Regions from separate parts of the Picosynechococcus sp. PCC 73109 genome, predicted to be linked through region 2. Evidence: predicted binding sites of a transcription regulator. Region 2 holds the regulator's gene; the other holds the start of a gene.

Region 1 (15,476 bases), 1.3 Mb from region 2:
AGGTGGCATTTTCTTTATTGAAACACCAAATATTGCTGGATTCGGCGCTAAGCTTAAAGGTCATAGATGGTCTCAGATAAAACCCCCAGAGCATATTATTTATTTCCAACCCAGTTCTTTGAAATATTGTCTTCAACGTGCTGACTTTAAAACAAATTTTATCTTTACCGCTTCTCCGTCTGTTATCGAAAGCACCCAAAATATGCCTTCTATAAAAAGGAAAATTATTAATGCTTGCTATGATTTTTTTCCTTTAATAAATATGGGAGCATTACTACAATCTATTTCTATTAAGCCTCAATAAGACTTCGATATATTTCCAAGAGATAATTAATATTTTGATCAGCAAAATAAATATCATCTAAGTTTTCTAAAACTCTTTGCTTAAGTGCAAGCCATTTTTCTGGATTAGCTTCAATAAAAAATAATGCTTGTGTCAAAGCCTTTTCATCACCTACCGGATAAGTTAAACCCGTAATTCCATTTTGGATTGCATAGCTCACGGAGCCGATATTTGAACCAATCACTGGTAAAGACTGACTATAAGCTTCCAAAATTGTTAAGGGAAACCCTTCATACCAAGTAGACGGAAAAATTAAGGCGATCGCCCCTTGCATATATTGAATAACTTCTTCCCGCGTTCTTTGTCCTAAATATTGGATTTTATAATTATCAGAGGCATATTGTTCCACTACTGACTGTAAACCACCACTGCCGACAATATATAAAGGATATTCAGATTTTAAATTTTGATATGCATTTAATAAGTTTAGAATTCCTTTTTCTGTTTCTAGTCTGCCAACAAAAAGATAATATTTTCCAAAATCAATAGTTTCAGGCTGTTGGGTTTTACCTTGAAGAAAATTGGGTTTTAAATAAATTTTTTCCGCAGGAATTCCCATCTCAACAAGCTTATTTCTAACGAATGGACTTACCGCAATATAGGCAGTTATAGTTTCTGTCCAAGTTCTCAATAAACGGTGAACTTGTAACATCAATGCAACCGTTACTGTCTGCAATCTTGAATCTCGATAACATTTATAGTAAACACTAAATAATAAAGATTTATTCAGGCATATCTCACAGGTACTATTATTCCGAAAAAAAGTTCCTTTAGGGCAACTCAAACGGTAGTTTTGAATAGTAACAACCGTTGGAATTGTTCTCTTTTTAGCTGCATAAAAAATAGATGGCGAAAGCAATGGCAGAGTATTATGAACGTGAATGATATCTGGTTTAAAATCATCAATAATCGCTAAAAGCTCCCTGTAAGATTTGCTAGACCATATTGTACTAAGTGCTAATCTTATGGCATCTAAAAAATCACCTACGTCGATGTCTTTATTGTCCTTCGTCCAGACTTGAATAGAATGATTGCTCTGTTGTAATAAAGCAACTTCTTGATCAAAAGTAGAGTCTTCTCCTGCTCTATTACGATATCTATTATGAATAACTAAAATTTTCACTTGGCTTTTTAGTCAGAAAATTACAGCTTAAAGTATTTTTTCACATTCTTCCCAAACAGCCAGGCATCGACCAAGGCTTATCAGTCGGTCTCTGTGAGATCGAGCCAGTAGCGGAGTTCCGTAAAACAGCATTAACCCAGATTTTGGAAATTTCCCATACACAAATACATTATAGTCTGGGGATATTGTCCCAAATTTTTGATATTCACCATGAGCCAAGTGGCGATCGCCAATCTCCTTGAAACCTTTGAACGCTTTGGCATTAACCTCGGTTTAAAGCGCATTACCCAACTATTGGCGGGCCTCGGCCATCCAGAACGCCAAGTACCGATTCTCCATGTGGCGGGTACCAATGGGAAAGGGTCGGTCTGTGCTTATTTGTCTTCTATTTTGGCGGCGGCGGGCTATCGGGTCGGGCGGTTTACGTCACCCCATTTGGTGGACTGGACGGAACGGATTTGTTTGAATAATCAGCCAATTCCTTCCGAGCAGTTACTGACGGTTTTGGAACAGGTGAAAGCAGCCATTGATCCCAACCAAGAAACACCGACCCAATTTGAGGTGATTACGGCGGCAGGATTTTTGTATTTCGCCCAGGAACAGGTAGATATTGCCGTGATTGAGGTGGGGTTGGGGGGACGCTTGGACTCGACAAATGTTTGCGATCGCCCCCTCGTTTCTGTCATTACCTCCATCGGCATGGATCACTGGCAGCGCTTAGGTAACAGCTTAGATAAAATTGCCGGGGAGAAAGCGGGAATTTTAAAACAAGATTGTCCGGCGGTGATTGGGGAAGTACCGGAGATCGCGGCGAAAGTGATTCGTGAAAAAATTAGTGAGTTAAATTGTCCTGCTACCTGGATTCAGCCTGCCCAAGCCATTCATCCCTCTTCGGGAGAGGGGCCGGGGGAGATCCGCGCTAAATACGGTGAGCTTGAATATGCGTTGCCCCTTTTAGGCGAGATCCAACTGCACAATTCGGCGATCGCCATTGAAACTATTTATGCGTTGCGCAAACAAGGTTGGCAAATTTCCGATCAACAATTGCGCGACGGTATTGCTAAAACCCGCTGGGCTGGACGTATTGAATGGCACCAATGGCAGGGGCAAAAAATCCTCATTGATGGCGCTCATAATGGTGTGGCAGCGGCGGAATTACGCAAATATGTAGACACCCTCCCCCAACCCGTCACTTGGGTCATGGGAATGCTCTCCACCAAGGATCACCAAAATGTCCTCGAAGCCCTCCTACGAGACGGGGATCACTTGCATCTTGTACCAGTGGGGGGCCATAGCAGCGCCGATCCCCAGAGTTTAGCAATGTTGGCCCAGGTGATTTGTCCGGCCCTCGCATCCTGTCAAACCCATGAAACCTTATCTGAAGCCCTTGATCAGGCGATCGCCACCCCCCACACTAGGGTGTTATGTGGTTCGTTGTATCTTTTGGGAGAATTTCTAAGTTATGCAGCCAAAATTTAAAACCCGTAAAGCCTGGAATCAGGCCGAAATGCTGCTCCAACCGGCCTTTATTCGGGTCGTCGATAATTTCCGTGCCCAGTTAGAAGATTCCCCCTGGACTGGGGAGTACGAAGATATTCAAGACCCCTACCCTGGCTATGTTTTGCGCCTCAAGAAAGACCACATCGAAACGACAGTCAATATCTGGGATCTCTGTTATCAGATCTGTTTTGTCGCCTATCCCACCGGAGCCCTCGTGGAAAATGGCTGCACCGTGGAAATCGATGAAACCCTGTTCGAGGCGTCTGGGGCCGTGGATTGGCAAAAACTAGAAGCGAAAACCCAACAGTTGATCCACAATATGTTTGAGCAATTTGATCACTTAGGGGGGTAATCGTTGATGGTCACGCAAGTGCAGATTCACGGGGGATTATTGGGGCTTTGTGTGGGTGATGCCCTGGGCGTGCCTGTGGAATTTTCTGAGCGTAGCGCTCGACAGCAGGACCCTGTGACAACGATGCGGGGCTATGGCACCTACAATCAACCCCCTGGCACTTGGTCGGATGATAGTTCCCTCACCTTTTGTCTGGCCGAGGCGATCGCCGAGGTGGGTCTGGGCGAAGAACTCCCCGAACATCTGGGCCGCAAGATGGGTCTCTGGCTCAAGGAAGCTTACTGGACACCCCACGGCGAAACCTTTGATGTGGGCAACACGACTGCCGCCGCAATTCATCAAATTTTAGCGGGTATCAATCCCCTGGAAGCAGGTGGGATCGGGGAGCGGAGTAATGGCAACGGCTCCTTAATGCGTATTTTGCCCCTCGCCTTTTGTGGTGAGCGACTGCCCTACGCCGATCTTTTGGATCTCGTGCACAACATTTCCTATCTGACCCACCGTCATCCCCGTTCCCTCATTGCCTGCGGCATTTATATTTCCATTGCCCTGGAACTGTTACACGGAAAAAGTATTGAAATTGCCTACCAGCAAGGGATACAACGGGCCGAAGAGTTTTATCGCGATTCCATCTATAAGCCGGAACTCAGCCACTACCAGCGTATTTTTGACGGAAATTTAGCAACATTGCCCATCCATGAGCTTCAATCGAGCGGTTATGTCGTCCATGCCCTCGAAGCCGCCCTCTGGTGCTGTTTAAACCATGAAAACTATCAGGATACGGTGTTGGCAGCGGTGAATTTAGGGGACGACACCGATACCACAGCGGCGATCGCCGGGGGGTTGGCCGGACTTTACTACGGCCTCGACAATATTCCCCCTGATTGGCTGGCGCAAATTCCCCGACGGGATGACATTCTCCAGTTAGGCGATCGCCTCTTCAGGGCTATCCGCTGACCGAGCAGGGGCAAGCAGTCCATTTTCTTTAATGTAAAGTTAAATTAATTCTTCTCCATTAACAAACCCTTGAATCAAGCGCATCGGCACTTTGTATCAAGTGTCACATTTTTTTAGGGGCGGGACTTTTACACTGCAAAGCTTAAACACGACTTAAACTTTAAGCTTCTTTCCTCCCACACACTATCCCAAAGCCCCTTGAGAAAATCGCATTAACCATGAGTAATCTCGGAAGACGTAAATTTATTCTCTACAGTTCCGCCGCCCTCGGTTCCAGTATTCTCCTCAAAGCCTGCGGCCAACCCACAGAAACCCCTGATACCCCCGATAGTGGCAGCACAACCTCAACCCCCAGTGGTGACACGATCAAAGTTGGCATTCTCCACTCCCTCAGTGGCACCATGGCCATTAGTGAAACCACAGTGGTCGAAGCCGAACAACTCGCCATCAAAGAAATTAATGCCGCCGGTGGCATCGATGGCAAACAAATCGAAGCCATCGTCGAAGATGGTGCCTCCGACTGGGATGTCTTCAAAGAAAAAGCCGAAAAACTCATTGACCAAGATGGTGTCGCCGTCGTCTTTGGCTGCTGGACGTCTGCCAGCCGAAAAGCGGTTAAAGATGTCTTTGAAGCAAAAGACCACATGCTGTTCTACCCTGTCCAGTACGAAGGCCAGGAATGCTCGAAGAATATCTTCTACACTGGGGCCGCCCCGAACCAACAAATCGAGCCCGCTGTGGATTGGCTCCTCGAAAATAAGGGCACAGAATTTTTCCTCGTCGGTTCTGACTATGTATTCCCCAGAACCGCGAACACCATTATCAAAGCCCAATTAGAAGCCAAAGGTGGCACCACGGTCGGCGAAGACTATCTCCCCCTCGGTAACACTGAAGTGACGCCGATTATCACCAAAATCAAAGCAGCGCTTCCCAACGGCGGCGTGATTTTCAACAGCTTGAACGGTGACAGTAACGTTGCGTTCTTTAAGCAAATTCGTGATGCGGGCCTCACCCCGGAGCAATATCCGGTAATGTCGGTGTCGATCGCCGAAGAAGAAGTCCGTCAGATTGGCCCCGAATACCTCACGGGTCACTATGCGTCTTGGAACTACTTCCAAACCGTAGAAACCCCCGAAAATGAAAAGTGGGTGGCAGACTTTAAAGCAGAGTACGGTGAAGACCGGGTGACCAATGACCCCATGGAAGCGGCCTACATCATGGTCTACATCTGGAAGCAGGCGGTAGAAGCGGCGATCGCCAATGGGGCGACCGATGCCTATGACCTCGAAGCCGTGCGGAGTGCCGCCATTGGTCAAGAATTTGCGGCTCCCGAAGGCCCGGTGACGATGAATGTTAACCACCACCTCTCAAAGACCGTGCGCATCGGCCAAGTACGGGAAGACGGGATGTTCGACATCGTCTGGGAAACCGACGGCCCCATCGCCCCCCAAGCCTGGAACCAGTATGTTGAATCCACCAAAGGATTTGCCTGTGACTGGAGCGACCCCACAAAGGGTGAAAAATATGCCATCTAGGGTTTAACGCCCAGATGTTTTCCGGGAAAGCTGGGATTCCGCCCTACAGAATCCGGCTTTCTCGCGGTTTTATTGCGCGTATTGTGGTGGGTTTACCTTGTGACAGAACTTTTAATCGGTATTTTTAACGGAGTCAGCATTGGATCTGTGCTTTTGGTTTCGGCCTTGGGTTTGGCGATCGCCTTTGGTTTGATGGGGGTGATCAACCTGGCCCACGGCGAATTGATGATGCTGGGCGCCTACACAACCTTCGTGGTCCAAAATGTATTCCGGGGGTTCGGGGAACCTTTTTTTAATCTCTACATTATCTTTGCGATTCCCCTGGCTTTTTTTGTGGCCGCCGCAGTGGGCTTTGGCCTAGAGCGGGGCGTAATCCGCTATCTCTATGGCCGTCCCCTAGAAACCCTCTTGGCCACCTGGGGGGTCAGCCTGATTTTGCAGCAGTTTGTCCGCAGTGTGAACTGGGCGATCGCCTTCGGGGTCATTGCCTTTCTCCTTAAAGATGTGATCCGCTGGGCTGTGCTCCAAGCTTTAAATCTCGCCAAGATCCAAGCCGTGGCCCTAAAAACGTGGCTGGATAAATTAAACGTGATTGCCGCCTTTGCCCTTGGTTTTGGGGTGATTTTCGCGGTCAATCTGACGAAAAATGACGCCCTCACAAAGCCGTGGTTTAGTGCCCGAAATGTGGATGTGACTGCGCCCAAATGGCTCCAGGGGGGACTTTCCCTGGGTTCCGCCCAACTGCCCTACAGCCGCATTTTTATCATCATCTTGACCCTGATCTGTCTGGGGGCAATGTACTGGTTTTTGAACAAATCCAACTGGGGCCTCCGAATCCGTGCCGTTACCCAAAACCGCGAAATGAGTTCTTGTCTAGGGATTCCTACCGCCCGCGTTGATGCTTTGACCTTTGCCCTGGGGTCGGGTTTAGCAGGGATTGCCGGGGTGGCGATCGCCCTGTTGGGTTCCGTCGGGCCAAATACCGGCCAAAACTACATCGTCGATGCCTTTATGGTGGTCGTGGTGGGGGGCGTTGGTAATTTGCTCGGCACCATTTTGGCGGCCCTCGGTTTGGGGATTATCAACTATCTCATTGGTTCTGGCACATTTGTTACCGTTTTTACCTCTCTCCAAGCCCCACAATTTCTCTTGGATTTGGCCACTTTTTTTGCCACCACCAGTATGGCGAAGGTGATGACCTTTGTGATTATTATCGGCTTCCTCCAATTCCGGCCTGCGGGTCTCTTCCCGCCGAAAGGCAGAACCGCAGAACTATAAGCCCTTGTTCCGATAGCCCAGCCCATAAACAGCACCATGAATGTAGGTTTAACCCGACGTGACCAGCGCAAACAACAGCGCACCAAACTTCTCATTGAGGGAGCAATCATCCTTGCTCTGGTGATCATTACGATGGTCATCTTGCCCTTGATTTTGCCGGAATTTCGCCTCAAACTCGTGGGGCGTTTTCTCTCCATGGCGATCGTCGCCCTGGGGATCGACCTCATTTGGGGCTACACTGGCTTGCTTAGTCTTGGCCAAGGGATTTTCTTTGCCCTCGGTGGCTATGCCCTGGCGATGCACCTCAGTTTGCAACTGCCTGATGGTGCCATTCCCGAATTTTTTATGCTCTATGGCGTCGAAAAATTACCCCTCTTTTGGCAGCCTTTTTACTCGCTACCCCTGACTCTGCTTGCCATGGTGCTGGTGCCAGGGATCGTTGCGGGGATTTTGGGCTATCTTGTCTTTCGCAATCGCATTAAGGGGGTCTATTTTTCGATCATTACCCAGGCGGCGCTGTTGGTCTTTTTTAACTTTTTTAATGGTCAGCAAAAGCTGATCAACGGCACCAACGGTCTCAAAACAGATACCGCCGTTTTCCTGGGGCAGCGGGTCGGGGATTCAGGAATTCAGTTGCTGTTTTATGAAACAACGATTGTGGCCTTGCTGTTGGTTTATCTCCTTTGTCGCTGGCTAACGAGTGGTCGCTTTGGCCGGATGTTGATCGCCATTCGGGATGATGAAACGCGGGTGCGGTTTACGGGCTACGATCCCACCTGGTTTAAGGTAGTTGTCTTTGCGATCGCCGGGGCGATCGCCGGAATTTCCGGAGCCCTTTATACGGTACAAAGTGGGATTATCACGCCGAACTACATGGAAGTGGCCTTTTCCATTGAGATGGTGATCTCCGTGGCGGTGGGAGGCCGGGCGACCCTGATCGGCGCAATTATCGGCACGATTTTGGTCAATTTTGCCCGCATCTATTTAAGTGAAAGCTTCCCAGAAATTTGGCTCTTTTTCCAAGGAGCGCTGTTTTTAATCGTGGTGACGGTGCTCCCCGACGGCATTGTGGGCTGGGTGCAGGATGTCCTCTGGGTCAAAGTGGCCCATCTGTTGGGTATTGGACAACCAGTCAGTTATCCGGCGATCGCCGACGATCCCGATGTGCAAAATATCCAAGAAGACCAATTAGTGACAAAGGAGTAGGGCGAGACCATGGAAAATATCTTGGAAATTGAGAATTTGACCGTCAACTTCGATGGCTTTAAGGCCCTCAATAACCTCAACTTCCGCATGGGTAAAGGGGAGCTACGGGTGATCATTGGCCCTAATGGTGCGGGGAAAACTACGTTTTTGGATGTGATCACCGGCAAGGTTAAACCCACCATAGGTAACGTCAAATTTAAAGGCAAAACCATCAGCGGCCTCCCGGAACACAAAGTGGCCCGCCTCGGCATTGGTCGCAAATTTCAAACGCCTAGGGTCTACCAAAATTTAACGGTGCGCGAAAACCTAGACCTCGCCTGTAATCGTCACAAAAACGTTTTACCTACTCTTTTTGGGGGAACCAAGGCTACGGAAAGAACCCAAACCCTAAGTCTTTTGGAAACCATTGGTCTCACCGAAAAAGCCGATATTCAAGCGGCTTGGTTGGCCCATGGGGAAAAACAGCGTTTAGAAATTGGTATGCTGGTGGCCCAGTCCCCGGATCTGTTGTTGGTGGACGAACCCGTGGCGGGCTTGACCGATGAGGAAACGGAAAACGTCGGTAATTTACTCCTCGCCCTCGCCGAAAGCCATTCTCTGATCGTGATTGAACATGATATGGAGTTTGTGCGCCAGATTGCGCGACAAGTGACGGTGCTGCACCAGGGTTCTGTGCTCTGTGAAGGCAACATGAATCAGGTACAGAACGACCCCAAAGTGATTGAGGTTTATCTGGGAGAAGCACCCACCATCACACCGGAGCAAATGAACTTGATTCGCATCGCTGCGAGTATGGCCTGGGCCGATGGCAACTTTGCCCCGGAGCAGAAACAGGTGATCCTCAGTCGCTTGAGTGAGCAATTTACCAACGACAGTCAGCACCAGGCCCAACTGCAAGAGGAACTGGAAAATTACCTAGCGAGCAATCTTCCCCTAGAGCAGCTGACAGATACTCTGACCACGGACACTGAGAAAATTACCGCCCTAAGGCTTAGTTATGAGGTAATTCGGGCCAACGAAGTCAATGAATTGGAGAGTATCGTTTACCAGCAACTCCTGGGGCGGTTGGGACTTCCCCTAGAGGTGGTGCGGGAGATCGAGGCCGAGATTGATCAAACCTATGGTGGCTAGGGAAATGGCGATCGCCTTGGGGCCAAAAGCACTAGAGCAATCTGTTAAGATCCCAAGCTAAACCTTCAGTGAACGCAGCGACCCATGGCTTGGCAAGAAAAACTTACGGCACTGCAACATTTTTTCCAGGAAACGGAACGGGCCTTAATTGCCTATTCTGGGGGCATTGACAGCACTCTGGTGGCAAAGGTAGCCTATGATGTTTTAGGTGATCGCGCCGTGGCGATGACTGCCGTTTCACCATCCCTGTTACCCGAAGAATTGGAAGCGGCGATCACCCAGGCAAAAACCATTGGCATTGTCCACGAACAGGTGGAAACCCACGAAATGGACAACCCTAATTACGTCAGCAATCCGGCCAACCGCTGCTATTTTTGCAAAAGCGAACTCCACGACACCCTTAAACCCCTGGCCCTAGAACGGGGCTATCCCTACGTCATTGACGGGGTTAATGCCGATGATCTCCAAGATTATCGTCCGGGGATTCAAGCGGCGAAAGAACGGGGGGCGCGATCGCCTTTGGCAGAAGTGGGGATCACCAAATTAGAAGTGCGGGAAATTTCCAAACAGTTGGGGTTGCCCTGGTGGGATAAGCCTGCGCAACCCTGCCTCAGTTCCCGGTTTCCCTATGGAGAGCTGATCACCACCGAAAAACTCCAGCGGGTCGGTCGGTGTGAAGTTTATCTGCGACGTTTGGGCTGGCGATCGCTGCGGGTGCGTTCCCAGGGTGACACGGCTCGCATTGAGTTGCCCCCCGAACAAATTCGCGATTTTGTCGTCCAGGTAGATCTCGATGCCCTGGTCAAGACGTTCCAAGGCTATGGGTTTCTGTACGTCACCCTAGACCTAGAGGGCTACCGCAGTGGCAAGCTGAACCAAGTCCTCGATCCCCAAGCCCGGTCTGTCCAACAATATTCGGGGTCAAATCCCGCTATGATCAAGTCCACCTAGTCCTGTTGTCCAAAAGCACTATGATCCATTCCCGGCAATTTTATTCTGTAGCGGCGATCGCCCTTTGTTTTGGTTCCCTTCTGGTGAGCTGTAATCCCAATCCCAACGGCACCACTCCCAACAGTGAAACGACCACCATTAGCGCCGATGTCAATAATCGTTTGGCCCTGGGCACCACCGCCAAACCCCGCACCATCGATCCCGCCGATAGCTACGAAATTGCCGGTTTAAATATCATCTACAACGTCACCGAAAGTCTCTACACCTACGAAATCGGGACCACGGAGATCAAACCCCTCCTGGCCGCAGCGCTGCCCACCATTAGCGACGATGGCCTCACCTATACAATTCCCCTGCGGGAGGGCGTCACTTTCCATGATGGCGAACCCTTTAACGCGGCGGCGATGAAATTTTCTTTAGATCGCTTCATGGAAAACAAAGGCAAACCCTCCTTTTTACTGGGGGACATCATCGAGAATATCGAAGCGACCGGGGAATATGAACTGACCATTACCCTCAAGCAACCCTTTGCTGCTTTCCCTGCATTATTGGCCTTTGCTGGGGCTAGTGCTGTTTCCCCCGCGGCCTACGAAATCGGCGAAGGTGCCTTTAACCCCAGTCAACTGGTGGGCACTGGCCCCTACAAGCTAACGGCCTTTACGAGTGACACCATTACCCTCGACCGCAATGACGATTACTGGGGCGAGACCGCGAAGAATGCCGGGGTTGATATCCAAATTTTCAACAGCAATGCCGCCAATTTATTTAATGCACTCCAGACGGGGGCCGTGGATATCGCCTACCAATCCCTGGAGCCGGAACAGGTGAGTAATCTCCTCCGGGAGGCAGAAAGCGGCGAAATTCAAGCCCTAGAAGCAGAGGGGACAGCGGTGAATTTTATGGTGCTAAACCGTAACCAAGCCCCCCTCGATCAGCTCGAAGTCCGCCAGGCGATCGCCGCTCTCCTCGACCGCAACCTGATCAACGAACGGGTGCTTAATGGTCAGGCTGATCCCCTCTATAGTTTGATTCCGACTTCTTTTCCGGCTTCGCAGCCCTTGTTCCAAACCACCTATGGTGATGCCAACATTGAACAGGCCAAAACCCTCCTCACCGAAGCGGGCTTTACCCCAGAAAATCCGGCTGTAATTCCCCTGTGGTATCCGTCCGGCTCCACCACCCGTGGCATTATCGCCACAACCCTCAGGGAATATGCCAACCGCGAACTGGAAGGCTTGTTGCAATTTGAGCCCAGCAGCGTCGAGGGAGCGACTTTTTTCCAGAATATTGCCCAGGGGATTTATCCGGCGGCCCTAGGGAACTGGTACCCAGACTTTTTAGATGCGGATAATTACATTCATCCCCTTTTAAATTGTGAAGTGGGATCCCCAGAAACGGGCTGTGAATCCGGGGGCGCACAAAACCAAGGGTCTTTTTATTGGAATGAAGCGATGAACCAATTAATTGATGCCCAACGGACAGAGACTGACCCGACAAAACGCCTCGAAATTTTTACGCAAATCCAAGAACAAATGGTGGCAGATGTGCCCTATATCCCCATTTGGCAAGGGAAAGAATATGTTTTTGCCCAGGCTAATATTCAAGGTTTGGCCGTAAACCCAAGCCAAAGTTTACCCCTCTGGCTAGTGGAAAAGTAGCGAAAAGATCGCCGCTATGATTCTCCAAAAAAGACTAAGCTTTGTTCTCCTCATCGGGGAGTTCAAGGCTTTTGCGGGTACTTTTGAGGGTTTTCCAAAGGTTTTTTATTTCTTGATAGGCTTGCTGTGATGAAATTTTGCCGTTCGTTTCTAAGTTGCAGATAAAATTTACCCGCTGGGCAAACTCCTGTAGGTTGGCATTAAAGAGGACTTTCTCCATTTTGAATTCGCCTCGGTAGCTCTCAATGGGAAATAGAAATTTTTCTTTTTCGGATTCAGACATGGCGATCGCCTTAGGTAACTCCAATGAGGTTTGAATCAATACAAAACACCAAGAGATGTCTCTAGTGTAACGAAAGAATTTCTTCAGGGGAGGTGACAATTGCTGCTTTTTTGAAAATTGCCCATCTCCCATCGCCACAAAAAAAGGTAAAGCTAAGCCTTACCTCGAAAAAAAATATAAAAAATAATCGCTAAATCGTCTTAACCCTTGGGGCCGAGACCAGTCACTACCAACTGGATTTGACCACACCAGGGAGCAAGCCTTGGTGGGCCCAATCCCGGAGGACGTTGCGGCACAGACCAAAGTCACGGTAGTAGCTGCGGGGTCTGCCAGTAATTTGGCAACGGTTGCGCATCCGGGTCGGAGAGCTGTTGCGGGGAAGATTTTGGATTTTGCGGTGGATTTCGAGTTTTTCGAGGGGATCAGCTGCGTTATTAAAAGCTTCCTTAAGGGCAGCTCTTTTTGCGGCGTATTTTGCCACCATGCGAGCACGTTTCTTGTCGCGCTCAATCATTGATTTCTTGGCCATGAAATTTAGTCTAAAAATTCTATATAAAGACAGCATTTTCTATCATAGCTTAAATGGCCAAAATTCCTAATCCCTAAGGCTAAATTTATGGGGCTACCGTTGGGTAATCGGCAGGCGATCGCCTAGAATGAAAGGCCTGTTATTTGTGGCAATTTGCAGACATCTATGGCGATCGCACCGGAGCCCACCTTGGGTTTAGCACTCCACACCACAACCCCCCAGTTAGGGCTGAGTTTACGGAACTTGGTCACAGGGGAACAACGCACGGCCCTGTGGGAACTGGGACGGGATTTATCAGCCCAACTCCATTGCTATCTCCAGGAGTTTATCCAGCCCCATGCTTGGCAAGACATCGCCTTTTTAGGGGTGGCAAAAGGGCCTGGGGGCTTTACGGGCACTCGGTTAGGCGTTGTCACGGCCCGCACCCTCGCCCAACAGTTGAGCATACCCCTCTATGGCATCTCGACCTTAGCGGCGATCGCCCAGCGATCCACGACGGGGTGCGCTTTTCGGAACCGAGAAAATTGTCTGGGTCAAACGGTGGCTGTGGCTTTGCTAGCGCGACGGGGCGCGGTCTTTGGGGCCATTTATCAAATCACGGCGACAGGGGCGATCGCCCTCGTGCCGGATCAGTTATTTACCCCCACAGCCTGGGCAGATTGTCAGGGCAATTTTCCTGATTTGCAGGTGATAGATCCTCCAGAAACGATTGGTGATACTGTAACTGAAGTTTTAAGCCTTGCCCAATCCCAATGGCAAGCAGACCCCCAGGGGCCTTGGGGCGCGGTTGTACCGTTCTATGGGCAACACCCCGTTTATCAGTAATGTGTCATAAAGCAGCTCATCTCATTATTTTCACCCGCTATCCGGTGCCGGGCCAGACAAAAACCCGTTTAATTCCTGCTTTAGGGGGGGAGGGGGCCGCAACACTACAACGCCACCTGACGGAACATACCCTGAAAACCGTAGAAGTTTTGAAAAATATCGAGATTTCGATTTACTTTTCCGGTGGTACAACGACCCAAATGGCAGCCTGGCTGGGGGAACAGTGGCATTATCAAGCGCAACAGGGTCAAGATTTAGGTGATCGCCTGATTCATGCTTTTCAAACCAGTGAGCAACAGGGTTATGCCAAAACCGTGGTGATTGGTATCGATTGCCCAAGCATTACCGATGAAATTCTCGCAGCGGCCTTTGATAAACTCGATGCGGCTGAAGTTGTCCTTGGCCCAGCAGTGGACGGCGGTTATTATCTGATTGGTCTGCGCCAAAATATTGCTGCTCTCTTTACAGAAATGCCCTGGGGTACAGCTCAAGTTTTCTCGGAAACTGAGGCCCGCTGCCAGCAGTTAAATCTAAGCCTTGCATTACTGCCAATACTCCAGGACATTGACGAACCCGCCGATCTCAGGGTTTGGGACAACCTTAAAAACACCCTTAAAAAAGCTGCTGAATAATTCGCTTGGCTTGGTTGCCATAGCCCCCACCAAATAAATTGAAGTGATTGAGCACGTGATAGAGGTTGTACAAATCGCGGCGATCGCCATAGCCAGAATCCAGGGGCCAAGCCTCGTTATAGCCCTGGTAAAAACGTCCCGGAAAGCCACCAAATAGCTCTGTCATCGCAATATCTACTTCGCGATCGCCATAGTAGGCCGCTGGGTCAAAAATAATCGGTTCTCCCTGGGCCGTCACCGCGGCATTTCCTGACCAAAGATCCCCATGGACGAGGGAAGGCTGGGGCTGATGATCCCGCAAAATTCTTCGTACTCCTTCAATGATCCGCTGTGGCTCCGGAAAATCGCCCCCTTTTCGCCTTGCAAGACGCAGTTGATAGCCAAGGCGTTGTTCCGCCCAAAATTCAGCCCAATTGCTTTGCCAGTCATTCATTTGAGGCGTAGAACCAATGGTATTGGAGCGATCCCAGCCAAATTTTTCCGCCGTACCCCAACGGTGAAGTTCTGCGAGGTGGCGGCCCATGGCTTGCCAAGCTTCACCACTACCACCACCGAGGTCGATCCATTCCAGGACGATATAACTATTACTCTCGGTTTCCCCCCAACAGATGGGCTTTGGAACACGGATAGTTTGGGTTGCGCCCATTTGCTGGAGGGCCAAGGCCTCTGCGGCGAACATTGCCGTCTGATTTGGACGATTGAGCTTTACAAAATACCGCTGGCCAGAGCCTGCCAAACAGTAGCCCTGGTTAATGCAGCCGCCCCCCACGGAACGCTGCTGTTCGAGGGTGAACGGTTGGCCAGTGGTTGCCGCAATGTGCTCGGCAATGGCCCCTAGGGAAGTACGCATCGCAATACCTCAATTCGTCGGCGGAGTCTATCTCCAGCTTAGGCGATCGCCTTTTGTAACGGAAAGCCCAATTCTTCCCGTTGGGCAAGGTAAAGGTGGGCCACCTGGCGGGCCATGTGACGAATCCGCCCAATGTAGCGGGTACGTTCGGCCACGGCAATTACCCCCCGCGCATCGAGTAAATTAAACGTGTGGGAACATTTCAGCACATAATCAAGGCTCGGCATCACCAACCCTTTCTCAATGAGTTGTTGGGCTTCTGCTTCGTAGAGCGAAAATAGCTGAAACAACATTTCCGGATTAGACGCTTCAAAATTGTAGGT
Region 2 (15,476 bases):
CCGTGTTGGTCAGTTTATCGGTTGGACAGCGATCATTCTCGGTGCATTATCTATCCTTGGTATTTCTAATGTGGGTAGCTTCTGGACGCTGATCATTGGTTGGTTCTTACTTCAAAATGCGGGTCGTTCTGCCCAATCTGCCACCATTCAATCAGCCCTCTCTGGCTTAACGGCCGCTGATGCAGTGGTTAAAGACAGTCCGATTATCTCCGCAGAAACGACGCTACGGGATTTAGCAAACAGTGCCATCCGTTCTGGTAACCAGTGGAAACGCTTCTTAGTCCAGGACGAAACAGGTCAACTGCTCGGTGAAGTGCACCTTGATGTTCTTCGCGCCGTACCCACCAATGACTGGCCCCACAATCAGGTGCGTGATTTCATCAAATCTGTGCCTGCGGAAAATCAAGTCCAGTCTGATTTGTCCCTCCTAGATGTGGCCGCCAAACTTGAACAACAGGGTCTACAAGCCCTGGCGGTTATCCAAACCAACGGCACCCTCGTCGGACTGCTGGAAAAATCAGCAATCATTAAACTCCTGCAAAGCGGTCAACAGGACGCAAAAATCCAGTCCGCTTAATCTCTGACTCAAAACTTAAGATCAACTTGGGCGATCGCCTTTTGGAAGCACGAAAGTTCCTGGGGCGATCGCCCTCAATATTTATAAGTGGAGATTAAAGTACCAGCTACAATCAAAACAGAACGCAGAGATTAAACACCGATGACTCTGGCAACCTACAAGTGGACAATAGCAAACTACCATCAAGCAATTGAGGCGGGTCTCTTTGTTGATGAAGCGGTGGAGTTACTCCGAGGTAATTTAGTTGTCATGGCGCCAGAGCGAGAACCCCATGCTTATTACACCCGTAGTATTAGTCACTATTTACAAGGATTATTGGGCGATCGCGCCCTAGTCAGTGAAGCCCATCCCATTACGTTGCCGGATAATTCTGAACCGGAACCCGATGTGGCGATCGTGCAGCCCTTGGGACGGGAATACCTGAACCATCACCCCCACCCTGAAAATATTTTTTGGCTTATTGAATGTGCCCAAGCCACGCTCACAAAAGATTTAACCGAAAAGAAAAGCATTTACGCAGAAGCTGGGATTCAAGAATATTGGGTAATTGACTTACAGCATCACCAGTTAATCGTCTTTAAAGATCTCCAAAATGCTTCCTACACGACAGAGCAGACGCTAAAGACAGGCCTAATCTCCCCTCTTCGTTTTCCCGACGTGACGGTATCTGTTGACAAACTGCTTGCATAGGGGCGATCGCCTTTTGGAAGCACAAAAGTTCCTGGGGCGATCGCCTGATTCTGAGGTTTTTCCCAAGAATCCACCGCAAAGAATGTCACAATACAGACAGTAAAGTTTGTAGCGCAAAAATTTTTCGTAAATCCTATGTCTAGTGTGCCTCCTGTCCTGAGCGGAAGTGAAATTCGGTCAAAATTTCTAGAGTTTTTCAACCAGCGGCAACACCCCATTCTCCCCAGTGCATCCTTGGTGCCGGAAGACCCGACGGTACTCCTCACCATTGCGGGAATGTTGCCGTTTAAGCCGATTTTCCTCGGTCAGCAGGACGCCCCCAGCCCCCGCGCTACTACCTCCCAGAAATGTATCCGCACCAATGACATCGAAAATGTGGGCCGCACCGCCCGGCACCATACTTTCTTTGAAATGCTGGGGAATTTTAGCTTCGGGGATTATTTCAAAGAGCAGGCGATCGCCTGGGCCTGGGAACTGTCTACGGAAGTGTTTCAGCTTGACCCGAAAAATATTGTCGTCAGCGTGTTCCGCGAAGATGATGAAGCCTTTGAAATATGGCGTAACAAGGTCGGTGTGAATCCCAAACGCATCATTCGCATGGGAGAAGAAGATAATTTTTGGAAATCCGGGCCAACGGGGCCTTGTGGGCCTTGCTCTGAACTCTATTACGATTTCAAGCCAGAACTCGGCGATGACAACATTGACCTAGAGGACGATACTCGGTTTATCGAGTATTACAACCTCGTCTTTATGCAATATAACCGCGACGCCGAAGGTCATTTAACACCCCTACAAAACAAAAATATTGATACGGGAATGGGCTTGGAGCGCATGGCGCAAATCCTCCAACGGGTGCCCAACAATTACGAAACAGATCTGATCTTTCCAATTATTGAAACGGCCGCCAAAGCTGCCGGGATTCACTACGAAAAAGCCGACGAAAAAACAAAGGTTTCCTTAAAAGTGATTGGTGACCATGTGCGTTCTGTCGTCCACATGATTGCCGATGGGATTACCGCTTCTAACACCGATCGGGGTTACGTATTGCGGCGCTTAATTCGACGGGTTGTGCGTCACGGTCGACTGATCGGCATTGACGGGAATTTTATTAACCAGGTGGCAGAAACAGCGATTCAACTCTCAGAGGCCGCCTATCCCAACACCCGCGAACGGGAAAGTTTCATTAAACAGGAATTGGAGCGGGAAGAAAACAATTTCCTCAAGACCCTCGAACGGGGCGAAAAACTTCTCGCAGATATTATCGCCAAGGAAGAAAAACAAATTTCTGGGGTCGATGCGTTTACGCTATTCGATACCTTTGGGTTCCCCTTTGAACTCACCCAAGAAATTGCCGAAGAGAACGGTTTAACGGTTGATGCTGAAGGCTATCAAGCGGAGATGAAAAAGCAGCAGGAACGCTCCAAAGCCGCCCATGAAACCATTGACCTCACCGTCCAAGGCAGCCTTGATGAATTGGCTGAACACATCCACCCCACAGCCTTTTTAGGCTATACGGATCTGCAATCCCAGGTCAAAATTGAAGCCGTTCTCGTGGATGGCCACCGGGTAGAAACCGCCGAAGCCGGGGCAGTGGTGCAACTGATTTGTAACCAAACACCTTTCTACGCAGAGTCTGGGGGACAAATTGGCGATCGCGGTTATTTCTCTGGCGATCAACTCGTCGTCCGCATTAACGATGTCCAGAAAGAGTCGGGTTTCTTTGTCCACCATGGCAAAGTAGAGCGGGGCAGTTTAACGGTCGGCGACACAGTTAATGCCACCATTGATCGGGCCTGTCGTCGTCGCGCCCAGGCGAATCACACCGCAACCCATTTATTGCAAGCAGCCCTAAAAAACATTGTGGATGACTCCATTTCCCAGGCGGGTTCTTTAGTGGACTTTGATCGCCTGCGGTTTGACTTTAATTGCCCCAGGGCGTTAACCGCTGCCGAATTGACCCAAATTGAGGCCCAAATCAATATTTGGATTGCTGAAGCCCACGAAGGCCAAGTGGCAGTGATGCCCATTGCTGAGGCCAAAGCGAAGGGAGCCGTGGCCATGTTCGGTGAAAAGTACGGCGAAGAAGTGCGAGTTGTGGATTTTCCTGGGGTGTCCATGGAGCTTTGTGGTGGCACCCACGTGAAAAATACCGCTGAAATTGGCCTGTTCAAAATCATTTCTGAAACGGGCATTTCTTCTGGGATCCGCCGCATTGAAGCTGTGGCTGGCCCAGCGGTACTGGAATACCTCAAGGTGCGCGATCAGGTGGTCAAAGACCTCGGCGATAAATTTAAAGCCAAACCGGAAGAAATCACCGAACGGGTAGAAAATATCCAGGCGGAACTGCGCAACACCCAAAAGGAATTAGAAAAGGTCAAAGGTGAGCTGGCGATCGCCAAATCCGAAGCCCTCGTGAACCAAGCGGAAACTGTCGGCGAATTTAAGATCCTCGTGGAAAATATGGGCGATCTCGATGCCAAGGCCCTCCAAACTGCAGCTGAACGGCTCCAGCAAAAACTGGGTGAGGCAGCAGTGGTCTTAGGGTCAACCCCAGAAGACGGCAAGGTTTCCCTGGTGGCCGCCTTTAGCGAAGGGATTTACAAAGGCAAAAAAGTACAAGCTGGTAAATTTATCGGCGGCATTGCTAAACTCTGCGGTGGTGGCGGCGGTGGTCGTCCGAACCTGGCCCAAGCCGGGGGACGGGATGCCAGCAAATTACCCGAAGCCCTCCACACTGCCAAACAGCAACTTCGCGAAACTCTAGGTTAAGCTCACACCCCAATCGTCGAGATGGGTCGGATTCTGGCCCATCTTTTTTGCTGTTTAGGCTGGGTTGAGATAGCGTTCGACCAATAAAATCGCCACGATATCGTCAATCGGTCGGGGAGGTAAGCGCATTCCCTGGGGGAGCAATCTCTGGAACAAATTGGGCGGATACATCTGCCAATAGCGATCGCGGGCTTCGAGGGTACTATTGCGTTCATTTATAAAGGCGATCGCCATGGCTGGGGGCAAAACAGCCGTGAGCTTTTGATGCCATTCTTTAGCCGTCGTTTGATTGCCCATGACCACCAGGGAAACACCATACCTTTGGCACCATTCTTTCGCGATGTTGGGCGCTTGATCCGCTGCAATGACGCCGTGGTTCAACAATTGCCCTTGGTCATCCAGCGCCGCAAGGCCACATTTGTCACGGCCTGGGTCAAACCCAAGATAAACGCTCATGTACTCTTTTAATCCTATTGTCTGATGACGATTCTACCGTTACTGAGGCCCACTAATTCTAAGCGGAGGGGGCCAGCCGTAAAACCATTTTCGATGGCGATCGCCCGAATTTCTGTCACGGGTTCTGGCGCATTATTGAGGGCTTCGACAAAATTGATAATGTGACCGACATTGCCATCTTTAACCTGGATATCTCCGAGAACCCCGGCTCGCCGCGCCCGGAATTGCGCTGCCCCCAACAGAAAATCCACTGGACGCCGGGCGGCACTAGGATTTTGCACACTGAGCTCCTCTAGGGACAAAGTGGCAATCACTTCCCCGGCACGAAAAACCTGCTCATTTAAAGTCACATCCGCAAATACTTGGACGGAACCTTCCCCCTGGAGGTAGTTCCCCGCTGCCAGGAGGCGCACCACGTAGTCCCGACCATCGGCAATTTGCCCTAGGAGTTGTTGCACTTGGGCATTGGTAATTTGCACCACCCGCGCCTCAAAGTCAGGATTAACGCCTCCGGTGGCAATGATCGCGTTGCGATTCGCTTCCCGGAGCAGCTGATCAACGGCTTGGCTGGCTGCTTTGGGATCAATAATCCGCACCACCCCAAAGGCTAAAACTTGCCCTGTCGTGAGGGCGACATTCCCACTCCGGAAATTGATGTAGTTGGCTTCAAGGATATCAATTTGCTGTTCTAGGGAGCCAATCTGATTTTCTAGGCCCGTGAGCACTTGATCCTTTTGGGCGATCGCCTGGTCGAGTTGGGCAATGCGACCATCGCGCTGGTTGATCTCGGCTTGGAGCTCACTTTGTTGGGCTTCTAGGGCTTCGATCTGCTGGGAGCGTTCCTCAACAATGGTGTTTTGTTGGTTAAGTTGGGCGCGGAGGGTTTCACTTTGGGCCTGGAGGCGATCGCGCTGTTGCCGCAAGGTCGTTTGCTCTGTGGTGAGCGCATTAATATCAGCCTGAAGTTCGCTGGCCTGTTCCCGAAAACCCGCCAGTTGCGTTTGGGCCGTTTCAAATTTTGCTTCAATTTCTTGTAAATCTTGTTCTGCTTCTAGGCGATCGTCCCTCGCGGCCTGTAACTCTTTTTCAATCTTTTCCTTTTCCGCCGTCACATCCATCAACTCTTGCCGCCGCTGGGCGAGGATTTCGTCCAACTGAAAAACTCCCTGGCGCAAGGACTTGCTCAAGCCAAACAATAACCCCAAGGTGCTGGCGGCGATCACTGTCCCCGTCATGACCGTGACGACCACCGCCGTCTGTTTTGGCCGCAGATTAAATAATGTAAGCCGCGCTTTGCCGACCTTACTACCAAGGCGATCGCCCAGTGCCGCCAGGATGCCCCCCAAGATTAAAACTGAAAAGATTAGTACAAAAGCACTGGTCATTTAACAAAAAGGTGACATCCAAACACACAAGTATGACTTCTCTACTTTAGCGTTAAGCGAACTGTTGACTCAGGTTTACGGGGTCATGGACGGTAATTTTTTTCTTATAAATCGAAATCATGTCCTGTTCCCGGAGTTCTCCCAGGAGGCGCGTTACTGTCACCCGTGTAGAACCAATTGCTTCGGCGATCGCCTGGTGGGACAGTTTGAGATCAATGCGAATCCCCTCATCGGTCGGCACCCCAAAATCTCGACAGAGAATTAACAAGAAACTCACCAGACGTGATCCCATATCCCGGTGGGCCAGGGTTTCAATCATCATCTCCGTTTGTAAAATCCGTGACGACAGCCCCTTTAGCATTAACATCGCCAATTCTGGGTGCTCATTAAGCGCCTTTTGCACCTGCTCAATGGGAGCCGATAACAGTTCTACAGGGGTAAAAGCCACTGCATGGTAAAAGCGATCCGACTTTTGTCCCGTGAGTAGCGATAAAACCCCAAAGACACTATTCTCCCGGAGTAGGGCCACCGTAATTTCTTCCCCCGCTTCATAGACCCGAGACAGCCGGACAGCCCCTTTCAGAAGAAAATAAACCCGTTCCGCTGGGTCCCCCGGAAAAAAGATCGTCTTGCCCCGGTCATAGTTCTCCACAACAGGTGGGAAGGGGCCACTGTGAAACTGACGAAACGCTGTCGCAAGGTCTGTAATTTGAGTCGCAGGTAGTTCAGGCACTGGATTGGCAGAAGAGAAAGGAGGTTGGTTGAAATCAGGGTTGTACATCATAGATTCTGTTGGGCAACAGTTCCCCACCGTGATGGGTGAAATATCAGCGCTCAGTGTGCAGAGACCATGAGCATTCCCCTTAAACTAAATCTTACTCTGGTATAGTATTTTGTACTTTTTGCTTCAAAATAATTATGGATTTCTGGGTTAGTTCCCAGGCATTTTGCAGAATTTTCCCTGATTTGCCCTAAAGTAGCCGTTTGCATCGGAGTCACCAGAGCGCGAAGATAATATACGCTGGCTTCTTGGCTTTAATTTTTTATACTTTTTGAGAACCCATATGCTTGATTTAACCGGAAAAAATGCCCTAGTCACTGGGATTGCAAATAATAAGTCCATTGCCTGGGGGATCGCCCAACAATTACATGCCGCCGGGGCGAATATTGGGGTTACCTATCTCCCCGATGATAAGGGACGGTTTGAGAAAAAAGTAGGTGAGCTTGTGGCGCCCCTCAACCCTTCTCTTTTCCTCCCCTGTAATGTGCAGGATGATGCCCAGGTGGATCAAGTGTTTGAGTCTGTCAAAAAAGAGTGGGGCAAGTTAGATATTTTGATCCACTGTCTTGCCTTTGCGAACCGCGAAGATTTGACGGGTGATTTTAGTGATACTTCACGGGATGGGTTTAATACGGCCCTTGACATTAGTGCCTATTCTTTAACGCGTTTGGCGCGGGGGGCGAAAACCGTGATGACCGAAGGGGGCGCCATTGTGACCCTGACTTATTTGGGTGGGGTGAAAGTCATCCCCAATTACAATGTGATGGGTGTGGCAAAGTCGGCCCTTGAAATGAGTGTGCGTTACCTAGCGGCAGACCTCGGCCCCAGTAATATTCGTGTGAATGCCATTTCGGCTGGCCCGATCCGGACTTTGGCTTCCTCGGCGGTGGGTGGCATTCTCGATATGATTCATCACGTGGAAGCAACGGCTCCTTTGCGCCGAACTGTAACCCAAAAGGAAGTGGGTAATGCGGCGGCGTTCCTCTGTAGTGATCTTTCGAGTGGGGTCACGGGTCAAGTGCTCTATGTGGATTCTGGCTACGAAATTATGGGGATGTAATGTCCTGTGGCGATCGCCCTTGGGTTCCCCCTCAGTGATAGGGGGATTTTGTTTTTTATTGGATGGATTCATGGCGGCAGAGTTTAAGCATATTTCGGTGTTGCGAGAAGAGTTGATAGCGGGCTTGGGAGTAAAACCAGGGGGGCATTACCTCGATGTAACCCTGGGGGGAGGTGGCCATACAGAATTGATTTTGCAACAATATCCCGATGTGCGGGTGACGGGGGTAGACCGGGATAGCCAGGCGATCGCCGCGGCGTCAGAACGATTAAAATCCTTTGGCGATCGCTTCCGGGCGGTGCGGTCAAATTTTGGCGAATATAATCCCCAAGGAGAAAAATTTGATGGGATTATCGCTGATCTTGGGGTGAGTTCGGTGCAATTTGATCAAGGCGATCGCGGCTTTAGTTTTCGTTTTGATGCCCCCTTGGATATGCGCATGGATCAACAACAGACATTAACAGCGGCGGATATTGTCAACACCTATGAGGAAAAGGCGTTGGCGAATTTATTCTATGAGTATGGTGATGAACGATTGTCACGACAAATTGCGAAAAAAATAGTCATGAAACGCCCGATTCAGACAACCAAAGAATTAGAAGAAATTGTGTTTTATACCTATCATCCCAAGGCCAGAAAAGCGAAAATTCATCCGGCAACAAGGGTCTTTCAAGCATTACGTATTGCCGTCAATGGTGAACTCGATGCGCTGCAATATCTATTAGTCAATGCCCCCCAATGGCTTAAACCCCAAGGCCGATTAGGGATTATTAGTTTCCATAGTTTAGAAGATCGTCTCGTCAAAAATGCCTTCCGGCAGCGGGACATTTGGCGGGTTCTAACAAAAAAGCCAATGGTTGCCAGTGAAACGGAAATTAACCAAAATCCCCGGGCACGATCCGCAAAGTTACGCTTTGCCGAGTTGAAAGAAATAGCAGAATAGGCGATCGCCTTTTTCTGAAACAGACAAGCTAAGCTGGATGCAGACAAAATTTTCTGTCGATGGGGTCTAGCGCAATGAATTTTACCCTCAGTCTTCCCGATACATGGCGACTCAATGGCGAACAATTCTTCGAGTTGTGCCAAAACAATCCGGACTGCCGTTTTGAACTCAGTACCCAAGGAGAACTAATTATCATGCCACCGACGGGCGGAGAAACTGGACGACGCAATATTAAGCTCTCTGCCCGCCTGGAAATATGGAGTACAACAAATCAACAAGGCGTTGCATTTGATTCTTCGACTTGCTTTAAGTTGCCCAATGGTGCCCATCGTTCTCCAGACGCCGCCTGGGTAAGCCGTCAGCGTTGGGATGCCCTCACCGCTACCGAAAAAGCGAAGTTTCCGCCCCTCTGTCCAGATTTTGTTGTGGAAATTCGTTCTCCGAGCGATCGCCTCCAAACCCTCCAAGAAAAAATGCAAGAATATCAAGATAATGGCGCAAAATTAGGCTGGCTGATTGATCCGACCACGGAGCGGGTAGAAATTTATCGAGAAAACCAAGCCCCAGAGATTCTAGAGCAACCGGATTGTCTTTCTGGGGAACAAGTTTTATTAGGCTTTGAACTCGATTTAAACCCCATTTGGCATCTGGATTGATTATTTCTGGGGATATTGGGCCGTAAAGGTCTGGATTGCGTCTAATCGCGACGACATCAACACACATTTTGCCAACAGTTCAAAGTCAAGATCTGGCAACAATTTACTTTTGGGTAAAGCTTGGTAGGTATTTTCTTCGAGGACATAAATTGAAAATTTTTCCGCTTGCCACAGCCAAACTTCCTGAATGCCGAGGCGTTGATATTTTTCGAGTTTCTGGGGACTACCGCTGGTGACATTGACTTCAATGGCGAGATCGGGATGCTCTTTTTGTTCACCGAGATAATAGGATTCATCTGGTTCAAAGGAAACGGATTTTTCTCGCGAGACACGGGGGGCACTCCCGACAGGATAAAATTCGATACCTTGACTAAACAAATATAGTTCTACGAGAAAGCCGATAATGGTTTTGATGGATTCGTGGTATTCCCCCAGGGTCATCAGTTCAATTACTCCGTCTAGGTAGGTGATCCGCAGGCTGGCAGCTTGACCGATCGCCGTTTGGATCGCCTGGAATTCTTCCCAACTGTAGCGGCCAGGGAGGATTAAGCTTTGGCTTTCGGTGAGGACGGGTCGGCTCGTGGCAACGGTCATAAAATCGTCCCTCGTGCTGGGTGATGGTATGTTCTATCCTACCGAATTCGGATTAGGAAAAAGGCGATCGCCCCATCCCTTACACTGGGGGATAATCTTTCCGGCAAACAATTTCAGGCGACAGATATAGAATGCAAACCTATTTTGCAACGGTAGCCCAGGGCATCGAAGAGCTTGCGGCCCAGGAACTGATAAACCTCGGTGCCCAGGTGGTGAAAACAGAATATTGCGGGGTCTCTTTTCAAGGCGATCGCCAATTGTTATACAAGGTTAATCTCTGGTCACGGTTAGCGTTTCGGGTGTTGGTGCAAATTAGAAAAGTCAAAGCATTTACGGCGAAGGAACTCTATCGCGGTGTGCAAAGCATTGACTGGTCTGAATACCTCGTCCCCAACCAAACCATTGCCGTCACCTGTACCGGTAAAAATAAAAATCTCAATCACAGCCATTTCACGGCCCTCCAAGTGAAAAACGCGATCATCGATCAACAGCGGGATCAATTTGGCGATCGCTCCAGTGTCAATGTCGAAGATCCTGACGTCTTGATCAATGCCCACATTCGGGACAATCGCTGTACCCTTAGCCTCGACAGTTCCGGTCACAGTTTGCACCGTCGGGGTTATCGGCCCGCCATGGGAAAAGCACCCCTCAAGGAAAATTTTGCGGCTGGTCTCCTGGATCTCGCCGAATGGACACCGGATCTGCCTCTGGTTGATCCCCTCTGTGGTTCTGGCACTTTTGTCATCGAAGCAGCCCTAAAAAGTTTAAACTTTGCCCCCGGTCTCTTCCAGGGGGATTTTGGGTTTCAGCATTGGCAGGATTTTGATGCTGAGCTTTGGCAAACTCTCCTCAACGAGGCCGAATATGCGACCAAAGACCAACTGCAACAGCCAATCATTGGCCAAGACCGCGATCAAGAAGTGATTCAACAGGCCTGGACGAATGCGGAAAATTGTGGGGTTGCCGACCATATCCAACTGGCTTGTCGGGAATTAGAACAAGTAGAAGCCCCCGCCGACCGTGGCGTGATTATCTGCAATCCGCCCTATGGCCATCGTCTCGGTGCCGATGAAGATTTGGGACTGCTTTATAAACGCATTGGCGATATTTTCAAACAGCGATTTAAGGGCTGGACGGGCTATATTCTTACGGGCAATGCAGAATTGGCGAAACGGGTCGGGCTGCGGGCATCGCGGCGCTTTGTGGTCTATAACGGTGGCTTGGAATGCCGCCTGCTGAAATACGAACTCTACTAAAGGGTTCTCTGTTAGGATGGGGGGCAAATTGACGCTCTTTTTTCACCTCATTTTTAAACCTTGGCATGGAGATCCTCTGCACCCGTCCCGGATGTCACCATCCCCAAAATCATTTTAGTGATCTCGATGATCCAACCCACCTAAAAACAGCCCAGCAGAAGTATTGCACCAGTTGCGGGATGCATTTAATTTTGGGTGGCCGCTACCTTCCCCAAAAACTTCTCGGTCAGGGGGGCTTTGGGACGGCTTTTTTGGCGCGCGATCGCTATACGCCGACCATGCGCCTGTGCGTGGTGAAGCAGTTCCAGCCCATGGGAAATTTAGATGATCAGCAGTTGGCTATGGCCCAGGAATTATTTGAACGGGAGGCCCATGTTTTAGAACGAATCGGCAACCGTCATCCCCAAATCCCCGATTTGTTTGCCTTTTTTCCGTTGATCGTGCCGCAACCTCAGGGCCAGGGAACGGCCCAGTATTTTTATCTCGTGCAAGAGTACATCGAGGGGAAAGATCTAGACCAAGAATTAGCGGAACGGGGCAAATTGCCGGAGACGGAAGTTAAAGAAATTTTTATGTCGATGCTAAAGGTCTTGGCCTTTGTCCATGACCAGGGCACGATCCACCGGGATATCAAACCGTCAAATATCATGCGCCATGTGGACGGAGAACTCTATCTGCTGGACTTTGGGGCAGTCAAGGAGGTCACGGCAGGGGCGGGGGCGGCCAGTGCGTCCCAACGTTCGACGGGGATTTATTCACCGGGCTATGCACCACCGGAACAGATGCGAGGGGCGCAGGTTTATCCAGCGACAGATCTCTATGCGTTGGCAGTCACTTGCATTGTATTGCTCACGGGGGAAACGCCGGAAACATTGTTTGATGGGTATCAAAATAAATGGCAATGGCGCAAATTTATCCAAAAAATTGAACCGCGCTTTGGGGCGCTTTTGGATTTGATGTTGGAATCGACTCCAGGCGATCGCCCAAAATCTGCCCAGGTGGCCCTCCAGCTTTTAGACTTGCCTACCCAGCAACAAGCCTCTGCGAGACCTGCCGCTTCAGCCACAAAGGTACAGCCTCCGGCCCCAGCAAAATCCCCTAAACAACAAAAACAGGCCCCCCTTGCGCCACCTAAAAAAACACCACCTCCCGCGAAAGCACCGACTGGGAGCCAAGCCGCCACTAGTTCTGTAGTGCCACTCTTGATTGGGGTGGGGTTTACGGGCTTTGAGGGGGTGTTATTGATGCCCCTTGTGGGGACTTTCCTCGCGGGCAATGTGGGCATGGGCGTTTGGGGGGCGGCCATGGGGTTAATTATTTTGGCGATCGCCCGACGCATCCTCGAACTGAAGGAAATGGTGATCCTCGGCGCCATTACCCTGGGGGCGGCTTTTTTCCTGGTGCAAACCGTGGAATTTACCACCCTGGCAATGATTGCTATTTTGGTTGGGGCGGGCTTGGTGGCGGCGATCGCCTTGTTTACCCTGATTTACCGTTTGCTCCAAAAAATTCTTTAAACAGCCCAGCTTTCCGTTACTTCTATGGACAATCCAAGACTGAGATTGTTCACCCATAGCGCCATTACAGCGGGCATTACAATAGAGTATCTAAAACGTTAGATAACCGATAGATCTCCCTATGCTAGAAGCCTACCGCAAACACGCCGCCGAACGCGCCCAATTAGGAATTCCCCCTTTACCTCTAACCGCAGAACAAACCTCCGAACTCTGCGATCGCCTCAAAAATCCCCCCGCAGCAGAACAAGAAGAACTGCTGAGTTTACTGCGCGATCGCGTGCCCCCCGGTGTCGATGAAGCCGCCTATGTCAAAGCCGGATTCCTCACAGGCATCGCCAAAAAAGAAATTACCTGTCCCCTGATCAGTCCCCAGGGCGCAGTGGATCTTCTGGGCACCATGGTAGGTGGCTATAACGTCCAATCCCTGGTGGAACTCCTCAAATCCCCCGACAGCAACATTGCCAGTGCCGCCGCCACCGCCCTCAGCAAAACTCTGTTGGTTTTTGATGCCTTTAACGATGTCCTCGAACTCGCCGATACCAACTCCTACGCCAAACAAGTGATCGATGCTTGGGCAGAAGCCGCTTGGTTTATCGGTAAGCCCAAAGTTCCCGAGGCGATCACTGTTACTGTCTTTAAGGTTCCCGGTGAAACCAATACCGATGACCTTTCTCCGGCGCCCCACGCTACAACTCGCCCCGACATTCCCCTCCATGCCCTCGCAATGTTGGAATCGAAAATGCCAGAGGGGTTAGAAACCATTGCCGAACTGAAGCAAAAAGGTCATCCCGTTGCCTATGTCGGTGATGTGGTCGGTACCGGTTCCTCTCGGAAATCGGCGATCAACTCCGTACTTTGGCACCTCGGCCACGAAATTCCCTTTGTCCCCAACAAAAAAGCAGGGGGTTATATCCTTGGCGGTAAGATCGCCCCCATTTTCTTCAATACCGCTGAAGACTCCGGTGCGCTGCCCATTGAGTGTGATGTCAGCAAGCTCCAAACAGGCGATGTGATCACCATTCATCCCTACGCAGGCAAAATTACCAACGAAGCGGGCGAAACGATCTCCACCTTTGAACTAAAGCCCGAAACAATCCTCGACGAAGTGCGAGCGGGTGGCCGAATTCCTTTGCTGATTGGTCGGGCGCTGACTGACAAAACCCGTGAAGCCCTCGGACTCGAACCGACAACACTATTTGTACGTCCCTCCCTGCCCGAAGATACCCACAAAGGGTTTACCTTGGCACAAAAAATGGTGGGTAAAGCGTGCGGTTTAGAAGGGGTTCGCCCTGGGACATCCTGCGAGCCGATCATGACCACCGTGGGTTCCCAAGATACCACTGGCCCCATGACCCGCGATGAGTTGAAAGAGTTGGCCTGTCTCGGTTTCAATGCGGATCTCACCCTGCAAACCTTCTGTCATACTGCCGCCTATCCGAAGCCAGTTGATGTCGTTACCCACAAGCAACTGCCCGACTTCTTTGCGACCCGTGGTGGTGTTGCCCTCAAGCCCGGTGATGGCATTATTCACTCTTGGTTAAACCGGATGTTATTGCCCGATACCGTGGGAACTGGTGGTGACTCCCATACCCGTTTCCCCTTGGGGATTTCTTTCCCGGCGGGTTCTGGTTTGGTGGCCTTTGCAGCGGCATTGGGTGTGATGCCCCTTGATATGCCAGAGTCTGTCCTCGTGAAATTTACGGGTGAGCTGCAACCCGGCGTCACCCTCCGCGATATTGTCAATGCGATTCCTTGGGTAGCGATGCAACAGGGTAAATTGACCGTCGGCAAAGAGAACAAAGTGAATGTTTTCAATGGTCGGATCATGGAAATGGAAGGTCTGCCGGATCTCAAGGTAGAGCAAGCCTTTGAATTGACCGATGCGACTGCTGAGCGTTCCTGTTCTGGTTCGACGATTAAACTCAGCGAAGAAACTGTGGCGGAATATCTGCGGTCTAATGTGGTTCTCATGAAAAACATGATCGCCCGTGGTTATTCCGATGCCCGGACTCTGCTGCGCCGCATTGCGAAGATGGAAGAATGGCTCGCCAATCCTTCTCTCATGTCGGCGGACTCTGATGCGGAATATGCGGATGTGATCGAGGTGAACCTAAGCGAGATCAAAGAGCCCATTGTTGCCGCTCCGAACGATCCTGATAACGTCAAACTGATGTCTGAATGTGCCGGAGACAAGGTTGATGAGGTCTTTATCGGTTCCTGTATGACGAATATTGGTCACTATCGCGCAGCGGCGAAAATCCTGGAAGGGGCGGGTGTTGTTAAAGGTCGTCTCTGGATTTGTCCGCCCACGCGGATGGATGAGAAGCAACTCCGGGATGAAGGGGTTTACGGTGTCTTTGCGGCGGCAGGGGCACGGACGGAAATGCCCGGCTGTTCTCTTTGTATGGGGAACCAAGCCCGCGTTGAAGATAATGCAACGGTCTTCTCCACTTCAACCCGGAACTTCAATAACCGGATGGGTAAAGGCGCACAGGTGTACCTTGGTTCGGCGGAGTTGGCAGCGGTTTGTGCGCTCCTCGGCAAGATTCCCACGGTGGAAGAATATCAGGCGATCGTTTCTGAAAAGATTGATCCGTTTAAGGGTGATCTGTATCGTTACCTTAACTTCAATGAGATTGATGGCTTTGAGGATGAGGGTCGCGTGATTGCCCTCGAAGATATGCCCAAGATTGAGGATCTTCTCGGTATGCCTGTTGGTGCGAAATAAATAAATCTAATTTTATAATTGGGGTGAGTCAGAAATGGCTCACCTTTCTGTTTATGGGCAAAAA

Evidence for each region. The regulator NtcA, encoded in region 2, controls nitrogen genes in cyanobacteria. The targets are predictions, from matches to a motif close to TTTGTANCNNNNGNTACAAA.
Region 1: the regulator NtcA is predicted to act here: its motif matches at 4,366-4,385, upstream of urtA (urea ABC transporter substrate-binding protein).

What each region holds. Positions count from the first base shown of each region.
Region 1 covers NZ_CP013998.1:441,456-456,931, reverse strand. Annotated here, with positions in the region: gene AWQ23_RS02190 (bifunctional 2-polyprenyl-6-hydroxyphenol methylase/3-demethylubiquinol 3-O-methyltransferase UbiG) at 1-304, shown strand, start outside; gene AWQ23_RS15685 (glycosyltransferase) at 291-1,466, opposite strand; gene AWQ23_RS02180 (folylpolyglutamate synthase/dihydrofolate synthase family protein) at 1,686-2,945, shown strand; gene AWQ23_RS02175 (hypothetical protein) at 2,929-3,318, shown strand; gene AWQ23_RS02170 (ADP-ribosylglycohydrolase family protein) at 3,325-4,275, shown strand; gene urtA (urea ABC transporter substrate-binding protein) at 4,494-5,810, shown strand; gene urtB (urea ABC transporter permease subunit UrtB) at 5,910-7,088, shown strand; gene urtC (urea ABC transporter permease subunit UrtC) at 7,125-8,294, shown strand; partial or broken gene urtD (urea ABC transporter ATP-binding protein UrtD) at 8,304-9,038, shown strand; gene larE (ATP-dependent sacrificial sulfur transferase LarE) at 9,510-10,376, shown strand; gene AWQ23_RS02140 (ABC transporter substrate-binding protein) at 10,397-12,034, shown strand; gene AWQ23_RS02135 (hypothetical protein) at 12,069-12,317, opposite strand; gene rpsN (30S ribosomal protein S14) at 12,544-12,846, opposite strand; gene tsaB (tRNA (adenosine(37)-N6)-threonylcarbamoyltransferase complex dimerization subunit type 1 TsaB) at 13,012-13,671, shown strand; gene AWQ23_RS02120 (TIGR04282 family arsenosugar biosynthesis glycosyltransferase) at 13,599-14,303, shown strand; gene AWQ23_RS02115 (fructosamine kinase family protein) at 14,284-15,153, opposite strand; gene glyQ (glycine--tRNA ligase subunit alpha) at 15,192-15,476, opposite strand, start outside.
Region 2 covers NZ_CP013998.1:1,778,967-1,794,442, forward strand. Annotated here, with positions in the region: gene AWQ23_RS08555 (site-2 protease family protein) at 1-577, shown strand, start outside; gene AWQ23_RS08560 (Uma2 family endonuclease) at 719-1,267, shown strand; gene alaS (alanine--tRNA ligase) at 1,403-4,036, shown strand; gene AWQ23_RS08570 (pre-16S rRNA-processing nuclease YqgF) at 4,091-4,492, opposite strand; gene AWQ23_RS08575 (DUF3084 domain-containing protein) at 4,507-5,877, opposite strand; gene ntcA (global nitrogen regulator NtcA) at 5,930-6,661, opposite strand; gene fabI (enoyl-ACP reductase FabI) at 6,942-7,718, shown strand; gene rsmH (16S rRNA (cytosine(1402)-N(4))-methyltransferase RsmH) at 7,789-8,661, shown strand; gene AWQ23_RS08595 (Uma2 family endonuclease) at 8,736-9,317, shown strand; gene AWQ23_RS08600 (Uma2 family endonuclease) at 9,318-9,911, opposite strand; gene AWQ23_RS08605 (class I SAM-dependent RNA methyltransferase) at 10,043-11,167, shown strand; gene AWQ23_RS08610 (serine/threonine-protein kinase) at 11,233-12,684, shown strand; gene acnB (bifunctional aconitate hydratase 2/2-methylisocitrate dehydratase) at 12,806-15,412, shown strand; gene AWQ23_RS16330 (hypothetical protein) at 15,447-15,476, shown strand, end outside.